2 regions of the Pseudoneobacillus rhizolycopersici genome follow, and region 2 is predicted to be linked to the other one. Evidence: a T-box and tRNA genes for the amino acid it is inferred to sense, from the RefSeq annotation. Region 2 holds a T-box; the other holds one or more tRNA genes.
The links. The T-box of region 2 lies ahead of glyQ (glycine--tRNA ligase subunit alpha). A T-box ahead of a tRNA ligase gene usually reads a tRNA of that ligase, here a tRNA-Gly.
Positions count from the first base shown of each region.

Region 1: it has a tRNA-Gly gene. The T-box ahead of glyQ (glycine--tRNA ligase subunit alpha) is inferred to sense a tRNA for this amino acid. The anticodon was not compared.

Region 1 is NZ_JBTOOE010000018.1:67,705-73,917, reverse strand. Features, by position in the region: gene trmL (tRNA (uridine(34)/cytosine(34)/5-carboxymethylaminomethyluridine(34)-2'-O)-methyltransferase TrmL) at 1-114, opposite strand, end outside; gene ACX9YW_RS16765 (amidase domain-containing protein) at 331-1,221, opposite strand; gene queG (tRNA epoxyqueuosine(34) reductase QueG) at 1,353-2,483, opposite strand; gene ACX9YW_RS16755 (B3/B4 domain-containing protein) at 2,561-3,226, shown strand; gene ACX9YW_RS16750 (hypothetical protein) at 3,260-3,622, opposite strand; tRNA gene ACX9YW_RS16745 (tRNA-Gly) at 3,820-3,893, opposite strand; gene ACX9YW_RS16740 (sulfite exporter TauE/SafE family protein) at 4,049-4,813, opposite strand; gene ACX9YW_RS16735 (hypothetical protein) at 4,914-5,195, opposite strand; gene ACX9YW_RS16730 (MFS transporter) at 5,212-6,213, opposite strand, start outside.
Region 2 is NZ_JBTOOE010000002.1:93,638-99,850, reverse strand. Features, by position in the region: gene glyS (glycine--tRNA ligase subunit beta) at 1-1,636, opposite strand, end outside; gene glyQ (glycine--tRNA ligase subunit alpha) at 1,629-2,519, opposite strand; T-box leader at 2,579-2,748, opposite strand; gene recO (DNA repair protein RecO) at 2,843-3,595, opposite strand; gene ACX9YW_RS03050 (YqzL family protein) at 3,616-3,759, opposite strand; gene era (GTPase Era) at 3,915-4,829, opposite strand; gene ACX9YW_RS03040 (diacylglycerol kinase family protein) at 5,074-5,454, opposite strand; gene ybeY (rRNA maturation RNase YbeY) at 5,438-5,908, opposite strand; gene ACX9YW_RS03030 (HD family phosphohydrolase) at 5,905-6,213, opposite strand, start outside.

The DNA of each region.
Region 1 (6,213 bases), on a different contig from region 2:
AAAGCCCAGCGGTCGAATCAAGTGAAGCGTCGTATCGGTTCCGGCGCAAGTCCGGGCAATATTTCCAGTGTTCGCAGGAATTTCTGGTTGATATAAAACTACATGTACTGCCACAATTTTTCACCTCAAAAATCTAACTTCATCGCTATTATACCACGTTTAAAAAGGCTCTTTTCGTAAACTTTTATTGTTTACGGAACATTATATTGGTTCCATGCTAGGTTTGCGGGCGATTTTCGCATTAAACTTTACGAAAAGATGCCCACGAAGCTATAGGTTATACGGGTTAAAGACTAATACGAAACGCAACAACCTATGCGAAAATAGCCTTTATTCATCATCAATAATCGTAAAGAATTTGTATTTGATGTTTGGTGTGTAGGCGGTCGAATCGGTATAAGACCAGTAGCGCAGTCGACTATTAGTCGTATGAGCGTTCACAAGTGGCATTCCATAATAATCGCGCCCTGTTACAATCGTATTATGGTTAAAACGGCCATCGCCTTCAAAATCATAACAAATGACATCACCAAGAATGAGCTGGTCCGGGCGGCTAACTTCCATCGTTCTAAGCCCGGTAGTCGAATTGCTTAGATAGTTTTTGAAGGTGTTGGCTATTCCCCAACTCCAGCTGTAGTTGTTGTTACGATACCACCAGCCAGAGCCACGATTCGGATATCCCCGCATCGGCGCCCCACCCGCATACAAACATTGCGAAATAAAATTAGTGCAATCATTTTCTGGAAATTTCCGGAAAGCAGGGTTATAGTCATTCCACCAGGTTTCCGCGTATTGAACCGCCCTGAGACGATCATACCGATAGGGAACGCGCTTGTCGAAGTCCTCGTTCGATGGACTAGTGTGCTCCCTATGGTCATTGGCGAGTTGGGATAATGACTGCTTGATTTCCTCGTCTCTTACAAGCGTGCCTTTAAAAAATTCAGCCTTTCGGAGCTCGATTTCCTCCTCTAAATAAAGGTGATTTTTTTGCTTCATTAAATATTGAAAATGGACTTGATAGGTTACCTGCATCATGTCTTCGTTCGTTTCTTTTTGAAAGATTTTTCCCGTTGCTTTTGCTTTCACAATTTCGGTTGATCGTTTGTATGCTTCTGTTTTTTTAGTTTCTATTTTGGGGCATTTATGTTCGCTTGATTTTGGGTGATCGGAAACACACTGCCGAGCACGATCTTCCAGTAACCTTTGTAACTGTAACCTCAATGTAATCACTCCTCTCCATGTTAATACATATGAGTGGAGGAGAGATTTCATTAGAGGTAATTTTGGGAATACAGTATCCCATTTTCTAAGCATTTCGTGTTCTTCTATTAAAATAAAACGGGCAATCCACCCTATTTATAAAACTCCAACCCTTTTTCAATTTCCTTTATTACAGAGTCCTCTTGCTCTTTTTCTGAAGCCTTTATAAGAGCTGCTCTAGCCTCATCCCCGCCAATTTTCCCTAACGCCCAGGCTGCGGTGCCGCGAATTACTGGCCGGTCATCTTTATTCAGCACCTCCACCAAGTCCATAACAGCCGTTTCATCTTTAAAATGGGCCAACGCAATAATGGCATTCCTTTGAATTGGCTTTTTTCCACGCCATGAACCGGATAGTTTCCCAAACTTTTCTTTAAACTCACGATTACTTAGCCTTAGAATCGGGCGCAGCAAAGGCTTAACAGTTTCAGAATCCGGCTCCATTTCTGTATGAAAGTAGAAGTTTTTGCCTTTATTTTTTGGGCAGGCAGTTTGGCAGGAATCGCAACCATATATCCGATTGCCGACAGCTTCACGAAATTCGTCTGGGAGATAATCTTTTGTCTGAGTTAAAAAACTTACACAGCGCTGAGCATTGATTTGCCCCCCTTGCACAAGGGCACCAGTTGGACAAGCTTCCAAGCAAAGCGTACAATCGCCACATTGATCCTCAATTGGTATATCCGGTTCAAACGGAATATTTGTAATCATTTCACCTAGATAAACAAACGATCCAAACTCAGGGGTAATAATCGCGCAGTTTTTACCGCTCCAACCAATTCCAGCACGTTCGGCGACAGCACGGTCAGAAAGCTCACCGGTATCAACCATCGTTTTCAACTTCGCCTGGGGTACTTTTGACAAAATAAATTCTTCCAATTTACTTAGTCGGTCACGAAGGATATGGTGGTAATCAACGCCCCAGGAAGCGCGGCAAAAAATCCCTCTTCGTTCACCCTTTTTACTAGTGACACGAATTTTCATTTTAGAAGGATAGGCCAAGGCAATTGAAATAATCGATTGCGCCCCGTCTAACAACAATTTCGGATTAACACGCTTTTCAATATCGGACTCCTCGAACCCAGATTGATAGCCTAATTCCTGTTGCCGCAAGAGCCTAGCTTTTAACTCTGTAAAAGGTTCCGCCGAGGCAAAGCCAATTTTATCGATGCCAATTTCTTTGCTGTATTGAATAATTTCTTCTTTTAGAGATTGTAAACGCACTCCGCTTCCCCCTTTTCTTTTTATTTATACCATTCATATGATAAACTATTTTTATCAATTTTTGGAGGGTGGAAACCTTGGAAATTAACATTTCAGAGGATCTCAAGAGGATCATTCCTAATTTCAAAATCGGAGTCATTCACTATCAAAATATTACTGTTTCCGATTCTCCTCAGATGCTGAAAGGCAGATTGCGATTATTTCAGGAATCGATATTCTTTGATTTAGAAGAGGAAAATGTCAACGAACTTGAAGGAATCAGAGAGTGGCGCGAGATTTTTAAAACAACCGGGAAAGATCCAAACCGCTATCGCCCATCCGTCGAAGCCCTTTACCGGCGAATCAAAAAGCAGAGCTTCATTGAAACGAACCAAAGCGCGATTGACATCAATAACTTCTTTTCCTTGCAATATCAAATCCCGATGGGCGTGTATGATGCAAATAAAATTAATGGAGATGTCACTATCAGATTGGGTGAGACAGACGAAGAGTATAACGGATTGAATGGTAGGGCGAACACAGCCGAAAAATTAATTGTCTCGGTGGACTCAGACGGCGCTTTTGGGAGTCCATTTGTCGATTCGACTCGAACTGCCGTTACGACGGAAACAACATCTGCTTTGCAAATTGTATATTTAAGGCCATCGCAACCATTGGAAAACGGGCAAAAACTCACAGAATCGTTAATGAATATGTTTATTCAAATTCATGGTGGGGATGGGCGATTTGAAATTATGAAGTAAAAAAGCTAGCGTAGTGCTAGCCTTTTTCCCTTATTAAATAGGTGCAAACTCCATATATACTCCATCAACAAATACTTTCATCTCAACTGCACCATCCTTATTAATAAAGGGAACAGCAATCGCAATAAAACCATAATCAATAAAGTTGGCAACCTCGATATCATGTACACCACGATAAGAATAGCCATTTTCCATTAAAGACTTTTTAAAGTCCTTAAATCCATTACTTTTTAATAGTTCAGCAACCATTTTGTTTTTCTCTGCTCCGACAATCATTTCTACATTTGGGCAACCACAATCATCACCTTCATGAGCCAATACCGAATTTCCAGCAGATACAAACATCAACCCAAAAGCCATCACAAAACCACCTAAAATTATAACCAGTTTCTTCATCATTAACCTCCTCAAAAGTAAAATCTCTAATACATTCGATGTAAAAAGACAATCTCCTTTTCATATCGAAGGAAAGTATTGAACAATTTGTAACATTTCACCAAAAACAGTGCTTTGGTCCTACGATAATAATAATAAAAAACGCAGCGCTTTATTTCCCTAAGAAATAAAACACTGCGTTGGTTCACAAGTATGTATGGAGCGGGTGATGGGAATCGAACCCACAACATCAGCTTGGAAGGCTGAGGTTTTACCACTAAACTACACCCGCAAATAAATTGGTAGCCGTTTGACCTCTTTATATTACACGTTTTTAGCAAGAGGGTCAAGATATTTTCCGGGAAATATGTCGAAAATCGTTATTTTTTGTAATATCACCTTGCAAAGTGAGGAAGGTCCCACTTTCCCTTCCTCTTCACAAAGCAGTTATATCAATTTAAAACCGCTGATTAAAATCATAACCGCAACGATTGCCCGTAGAGGTTTTGCGGGAAATTTAGACGACAATGTGCTGCCCATAAGTACACCTGGTATTGAACCGATCAAAAGATTTAACATTAACATATAATCAACATTGCCGATCCCTGCGTGCATCAGTCCCGCAACTGTTACCAACAAAAAGGCGTGGGCGAGGTCCGTGCCTACCAACTCGGATGGGCGTAATCGATATAAGTAAAGCATCGCCACCGCGAACAACGAACCAGAGCCAATGGAGGTTAATCCAACGATAAAACCAAGGAAGACACCAATTCCGATCGTTAAACCCCTTTTTTCTTCCAAAGACTTTAGCTGCAACGAATTCCACTCGAACTTTTCTTTCATAAATGTCTTGAACAATGTCGTTATAGCAACAAGGATTAGCACATATCCGAGAGCATGTTTGATGATTTGCTCTTGGTTATCAAAAAATGCCTCAAATAAATGTAGCAGCGTAACGGCTACGATTGCACTTGGAATACTACCTAATGCTAGGTATTTCATTAATTTGAAGTTAATCGTCTTTTGTCGCCAATGCTGGACGGATCCAAAAAATTTTGTTATTGAATTATAGGCTAAATCTGTCCCTACCGCTAAAGCTGGGTTTATTCCTAACAAAACTAAAACGGGTGTTAATAACGCTGCTCCACCAACACCCGTAAGACCTACCAAAAAACCAATAAAAAGCCCCATTACCATCATACCAATACTCATCATGCCACCTCTAACTAGTCAAATAACTCGCCGTGATAAACTCCTAGAATCACTTTATGAATTACATTTGAAGCTTGTTATGGGCATTTGTGGAATTGTGTTATTCTTCCTCGTCCTTATCAAGTTTTATTTTTTTACAACCAACATATATACAAGTAAAAATATCGACACCTTCCTTTGCTTTGGCCAATCCCTTCAAGTAAGGTGTTAGCAAATCCTTAAAATCTTCCCCTACCCCTTCTTCCTCTAATATTCCGTATATATATAGTTTTTTTTCGTCAAACAATACAGCTACATTTCCGACAGCTTTATTTTTTTGATCAACAACATTTAATACCTGGAAATGCTGAGTTAGCACCTCAGGGGAAAAATAAATTTGCATGGCAACCTCTCCTATCCTAAGTAAACTGCAATTTATCAAACAGTGAGTCGCTTTCTTTGGATGATTCTTTTTTAGCCACATGGATTAAAATTAAGCAAAGAATACAGGCAAGTAAACAAAGGCTCGCGGTTGTTAAAAACATACCTGTTCGCGACCATTCCATTAGCTTACTAAATATCGGTGGCCCAATCGCCACTCCTAAGAAGCGGACGGATCCATACAATGAAGTGACAAAACCGCGCCGATCGGTTGGAACTGAACCGGTAATAAAGCTATTGATGCAGGGAAGTGTTAGACCGGTTCCAATACTGCTAATAACTAAAATGGCAAAAAACGGAATCAAACTTTTAAAATAAATCAGTGTTGCAAATGAAATGGTCATTAAAAGAAGCCCAATGACAATTAACTTTTTCATCAAGCGCATTTTTTTACCAATTTTAGCTCCGGTAATATAGGACGTTGTCGTCATAAATAAAAGCGGGATGGCCAAAATGGCTCCCTTTAGTACACCATCAATGTTATGGTCCTTCTCTAAGATATCAGAGATATAAAATAGAATACCAAAAAGTGTAAACAAACAAGTAGCGCCTGTTAAATAGGCGGCAAATAGCCATCGCCCCTCGGTTTTAAACACAGAGGCTAAGCCTTTCACATATTTTCCAACTGGTGGAGGTTCTTTCTTAGCCTTCTTTTCTTTGATGAAAAATATCGTCAATAGGACAGAAATTATGCAAAATAATGGGAATGCGAAAAAGGCCGCATACCAGAACAATAACGCCAAAAGCGATCCAATTATTGGACTAATAACCTTACCAAAACCATTTGATGCCTCCACTAGCCCCAATACCCGGCTTTGCTCGCCACCTTTAAATAAATCCCCCGTTAAAGCCATGGCAATAGGTGCAGTTCCGGCTGCACCGATTCCTTGCATAATTCGCCCTGCCATAATCCAGGTATAAGGACTGGAAAACCAAGCAGCTGCCGCTCCTGCGAGAAGCCCGCCCGTTCCGTATAAAAT
Region 2 (6,213 bases):
GAATTCCTTTCTCTTGCAATAAATGCTTCAATCTTAACTTAAAGAAAGAAAGTAACTCCACTTTAATGTCTTCAACAGATTTCTTTTGGAATCCTGCCTTTTCGGTAAGCTGCAAGGAGATTTCAAGTAATTCCTCAAAGGCAATGCTCCACTTTTTATCCAATAAAATTTGAATAACCCCTGTTGCCTGACGTCTTAACGCATATGGGTCCTGTGAACCGCTAGGAATTTTGCCAATCGCAAAAAAAGAGGTGATGGTATCGAGTTTATCAGCGATGGCTAAAATTGCCCCCACATTACTACTTGGGGTGCTGTCCTCTGAGTTTCGCGGCATATAATGTTCATTAATAGCCGTTGCAACTGCCGCAACCTCACCTTTTTGTAGGGCGTATTTTTCTCCCATTTGCCCTTGTAACTCCGGAAATTCATAAACCATGTTGGTCACTAAATCAAATTTACAAATCTCAGCAGCTCGGTTAACTGCTTTTTGCTCATCTGCAGTAGCATGAACTAGATTGGAGATTTCATTAGCAAACGCTTGTACTCTATCGTTCTTTTCGGACAATGTTCCAATTTCTTCATGGTAAACAATTGATGTTAATTTCTTTAAGCAATCAGCAATGTCTAGTTTTTGATCTTCCTTATAAAAAAATGCTGCATCGGAGAGTCTTGCTCTTAATACTTTCTCATTTCCTTTTGCAACCGTGTCCAAATGCATATGGTCGCCGTTTCGTACAGTTACAAAGAAAGGTAAAAGCTCGCCCTCTTTTGATTTAACCGGGAAGTAACGCTGATGTTCTTTCATAGAAGTAATTAATACCTGCTCAGGGATCTCTAAAAAAGATTCTTCAAATTTACCAAATAAAACGGTAGGGTATTCGACAAGATTATTAACTTCTTCTAGTAATTCCTCATCCATCGGAATAACCCAGCCATTTTCATCCATTAAGTTATCAATTTGTGAGATTATTGCCTTTTTTCTTTCCTCGGCATTTACAATCACAAACTGACTTAATAATGTCTGAACGTATTCATTTGGTTGATTAATCGTAATTCGTTCTCCAAGAAAACGATGTCCAAAAGAGAAACGGTCTGTTTCAACATTAGCAATATTAAAGGGGATGATTTCATTTCCAAATAAGGCAACCAACCACTTGATAGGGCGAACATATTTTAGCTCTTGGTCTGCCCAACGCATGTTCTTTGGAAAATATAAATCTGTCACCACTTGTTTTAAATGTGGTAAAAGTTCTTTTGTCTCTTTACCCTTGATAAACTTTTGGACATGAGCATATTCGATTCCATTAATTTCTTTAAAATAAATATCTTCAACCGCAGCACCCTGACCTTTAGTAAAACCAATTGCTGCCTTGCTCCATTCGCCATTTTCGGCTTGGGCTATTTTTTTAGCTGGCCCTTTTGCTTCCTCATGAATATCCTCTTGCTCCTCACTAATCCCTTCAATCAACAAGGCTAAACGTCGTGGTGTAGAATAGCGGTGAATATATTGATAACCAATTTTATTTTCCTCTAACCATGCGCTCACTTTTTCCTCTAATTGTCGAATCGTATCCGTAATAAAGCGCGCCGGCATTTCTTCTAAACCAATTTCAAGCAATACATCACGTTTATTCATGATGATCTGTCTCCTCTCTCTTTAAGATTGGAAATCCTAGTTTTTCTCGCTCTTCATAAAAAGTTTTAGCCACTTTACGTGCCAAATTACGGCAACGCCCGATATAGCCAGTTCTTTCAGTTACCGAAATGGCTCCGCGTGCATCCAAAAGATTAAATACATGGGAACATTTTAAAACATAATCATAAGCAGGATGAACCAGCCCATTTTCCATTTGCTTATGGGCCTCTTGTTCATAAATCGAAAAAAGATTAAAAAGCATCTCAATATTGGATGTTTCAAATGTATATTTGGAATGCTCATATTCGGGCTGTAAAAAAATATCTCTGACAGTAAATCCATTTGTCCATTCTAATTCAAACACATTTTCCTTGTCTTGAATATAGGATGCTAGTCTTTCAATTCCGTAAGTAATTTCAACAGAAACTGGTTTACATTCAAGCCCACCTACTTGTTGGAAATACGTAAACTGTGTGATTTCCATACCATCTAACCAAACTTCCCATCCTAGACCTGCACAACCTAAAGAAGGATTCTCCCAATTATCTTCTACAAACCGAATGTCATGCTCCAATGGATTAATTCCTAGAGCCCTTAATGAATCAAGATAAAGTTCCTGAATATTATCAGGTGACGGCTTCATGATGACTTGAAATTGGTGATGTTGATAAAGGCGATTTGGGTTTTCCCCGTATCTACCATCAGCTGGTCGACGGGAAGGCTCCACATAGGCCACATTCCAAGGCTCAGGTCCAATGGCACGAAGGAATGTGTACGGGCTCATCGTACCTGCCCCTTTTTCCACATCATATGCCTGCATCAGAATGCAACCTTGATCAGACCAATGCTTTTGTAATGTTAAAATCATGTTTTGGATATTCATTAATAAAACACCTCCAGTAAAATAAACAACAAAAAAACTCCCGTGCCTTATGCCTTAAGCATAGGGACGAGAGTTACCCGCGGTTCCACCCTAATTACTACTAATAGTAGTCACTTTCTTTAAATGCTGCTCCAGAACGCCTTCCTTAATGCTCTATACCCTAGCTCGCACCAACCTAGGTTCGCTTTTATAGAGGAAATCAAGTACTACTCTCCTTCGTTGCAACTATTCATATGTAAGATATTATATTAAAAATAACTTCAATGTCAACATTCCATTAGACTCTTTTCGTAAACTTTGTTGTTTACAGAGCTAGGCTTAGCTTAAAGTTTATTACGAAATTGTCCCATTTGATTAAGAAACCGTTTCGATTTTAAATGCAATCCTGAGTATTCCTCATAATAGGCATCGATCACCGTTTTTAATTCTTTTTTTGTGTCTTCTTTTACCGAAATCGTCCCTAACCTAGAAAGATCTAAATAATAAAAAATTCTTAGCAGTTTTAAGGTGGCAATTGAAATTTTAAAATGGTAGGGATCTTTTTCTAAACATCGGTGGCAGATAAAGCCATTTTCACGAATGGAAAAGCTAAAATGTCCATCCGTTTGACCACAAATAGCACAACCATTTAAATTTGGATATAGACCAAGGGAATTTAACATTTTCATTTCAAAAATATGAATCATTATATCAGGGTCATATTCCTCATTTAAATAGTTTAACGTTTGATACAATAGCTCAAAAAAATACGGATTTATTTTTTTTTCATCCGTACATTTATCAGCTAATTCTAATATGTAACTGGCATAAGCAGTAATAATAATATCCTCGCGAACTCCTCGAAAAGTAGAAATTAGTTCTCCCTGCTGTAGGTTCCCTAATCCGCTTCCTTTTTGGATTAGAAAATAACCGTAAGAAAAAAGCTGAGTGATGGCAGCCAATCGACTATTTGGCTTTTTAGCGCCACGTGCCATCACTCCGATTTTTCCCCATTCGCGGGTATATAAAGTTACAATCTTATTTGTCTCTCCGTAATCGGCCGTCCTAATAACGATGCCTTCACATTTTTGAAGCATCTAGCTTCACCATCCAATGGTTATGAGATGGGAAAATCAACCTCTGCTAGCTCTTCGTCCGAATTTCTGGGTATTTCTTGCTTTTCCTTCTCTAACTCTTTAAAGATTAGATAAGTGTCAATATTACCTGTTTGTGAAAAGACCTTCCAGGTAAAATCTAACATCGAAAACCCCACCTTTCAATTTTTGACTAGCGCTGTAAATCCCAAACCCTTAAATTTATCATTGCCAAACTTAGAAAAATTCATGATACGAAAATATTACTAATGTCACCAATGCATAATCTTCAATAATCGATAATATGGTTTAAAGGTATGTGCTAATATTCATCTTCACGGAAACCATAATCTCGCAGCTGGGATTGCTTATTCCGCCAGTCCTTTTGTACTTTTACCCATAGCTCTAAAAACACTTTAGATCCAAGAAGGTTTTCAATATCGATGCGGGCGAGCTTGCCAATTTCCTTTAACATACTGCCTTGTTTACCAATAATAATCCCTTTTTGGGAATCCCTTTCTACAATCACTGTTGCCATGACATGTATGAGATCTTTGTCCTCACGACGTTCCATTTTGTCAATCACTACTGCTAACGAATGGGGGATTTCTTCACGTGTCAGATGTAATGCCTTTTCTCGAATCAGTTCTGAGACGATGAATCTTTCAGGGTGGTCTGTCACCTGGTCAGCAGGATAGTATTGTGGACCCTCTGGTAAATACTTTTTGATTATTTCAAGCAAATGGTCCACATTATTTCCTTCTAAAGCTGATATAGGGACAATTTCCTTAAAAGAGTATTTTTCCTTATATGATTCAATAACAGTAAACAGTTCATCTGGATGGATTTTGTCTATTTTATTTATGATTAAAAAAATTGGCGTCTCAACTGTCTGAAATTTTTCGATAATAAATTCTTCACCACGACCAAACCCCTCTTCAGCGTTTACCATAAAAAGAATTAAATCGACACCTTTTAACGTATTCGTTGCTACCTTCATCATAAAGTCGCCTAATTTATGCTTTGGCTTATGGATTCCAGGCGTGTCGATGAAAACAAGTTGCGCATCCGAAGTTGTTAATACCCCTTGAACCTTATTCCGAGTTGTTTGCGGTTTATCACTCATAATGGCAATTTTTTGACCAATGACACGATTGAGAAATGTAGATTTTCCGACATTGGGCCGCCCGATAATCGAAATAAAACCTGACTTATATTGATTGCTATGACTTTTCATTAGTTCCTCCAGTTAAGATCACTAGTACGAATTTGCTTAGTTCTATACAGTATATCGTGATATAGATTGTTTCTTTATTTTACCTCATTTCATTTATATTTTCATTAATTGTTGCAAAAACGTAATATAAAAAATTGAATTTTCTAAACATTATATGATATTAATGTTATTTATGTCATTTTAACGAATGTAACATTATTTTTCAAACTAACAAAAAAATAGAGACTACCCTAAAAGGAAAGTCTCAAAAAAACGATAAAAGCTTTGGAATAAAAATAATTAATCCAATTATTACCGATAAACAGGCGAAAATAAGTACTGCACCAGCTGCAATATCCTTTGCTTGTTTCGCAAGAGGATGGTAATCGCTAGTTACTAAATCCACTATTCTTTCAATCGCCGTATTAATCAATTCCAGTATAACCATTCCACCAATACAAATGAGGATAAACATCCATTCAGTTTTTGATATAGAAAGCACAAAGCTTAATAAAATGACAATTATTGAAAATACAATATGAAACCGAAAGTTTTTTTCTTGAATAAATGCATTGTGAATCCCTTCCAACGCAAATCTAAACGTTTCGACATATTTATATTGACGTTTCTTATCGTTTAAGTCCATAATCTTCTAGGATTTCCCTTTGCAGAGAAAACATTACCTTTTCTTCCTCTTCTGTTTCATGATCAAACCCTAGTAAATGCAAAAAACCATGAACAGCTAAAAAGCCTAATTCTCGCATAAAGGAATGCCCATATTCGTCTGCCTGTTCTTTTGCTTTCGGGATTGAAATAATGATATCCCCTAAAATTCTAGGTTGATCCTCAAATTCAAATTCGATTTCGCCTTCACCTAACTCTTCCATAGCAAAAGATATCACATCTGTAGGATGATCTTTCTGACGGTAATCTCGATTAATCTCTTGTATTTTTTCGTTTGTAACAAACGTAATCGAAATTTCACTGCCCGATTCCACGTTTTGTTTTTTTGCGGCAAACGCTAAAATATTTTCGATTTGAATGATCTCGGTTTGATCTAATGAATTGGTTTCATCAATTGAATCAATTACTAAAGTCATGTTTCGTTCACCTTCTTTGTAAATTCAGGATATTCAATCCGAGAATGGAAAATCCCATTTAATGTTTCACATAAAGAATGTGCGACCGTATCAAGCTCTTTAAGGGTTAAATCACATTCATTCAGTTGCCCATCGGAAAGTCTATCAGCAATAATATTTTTAACAAGCGTTTCGATTTGTTCTGCAGAAGGGTGGGACATCGAACGGACGGCAGCTTCTACACTGTCAGCAATTCCTACAATTGCTGCTTCTTTCGTCTGCGCTCTTGGCCCTGGATAGCGATAATCTTCCTCTTTTGCTTCCAT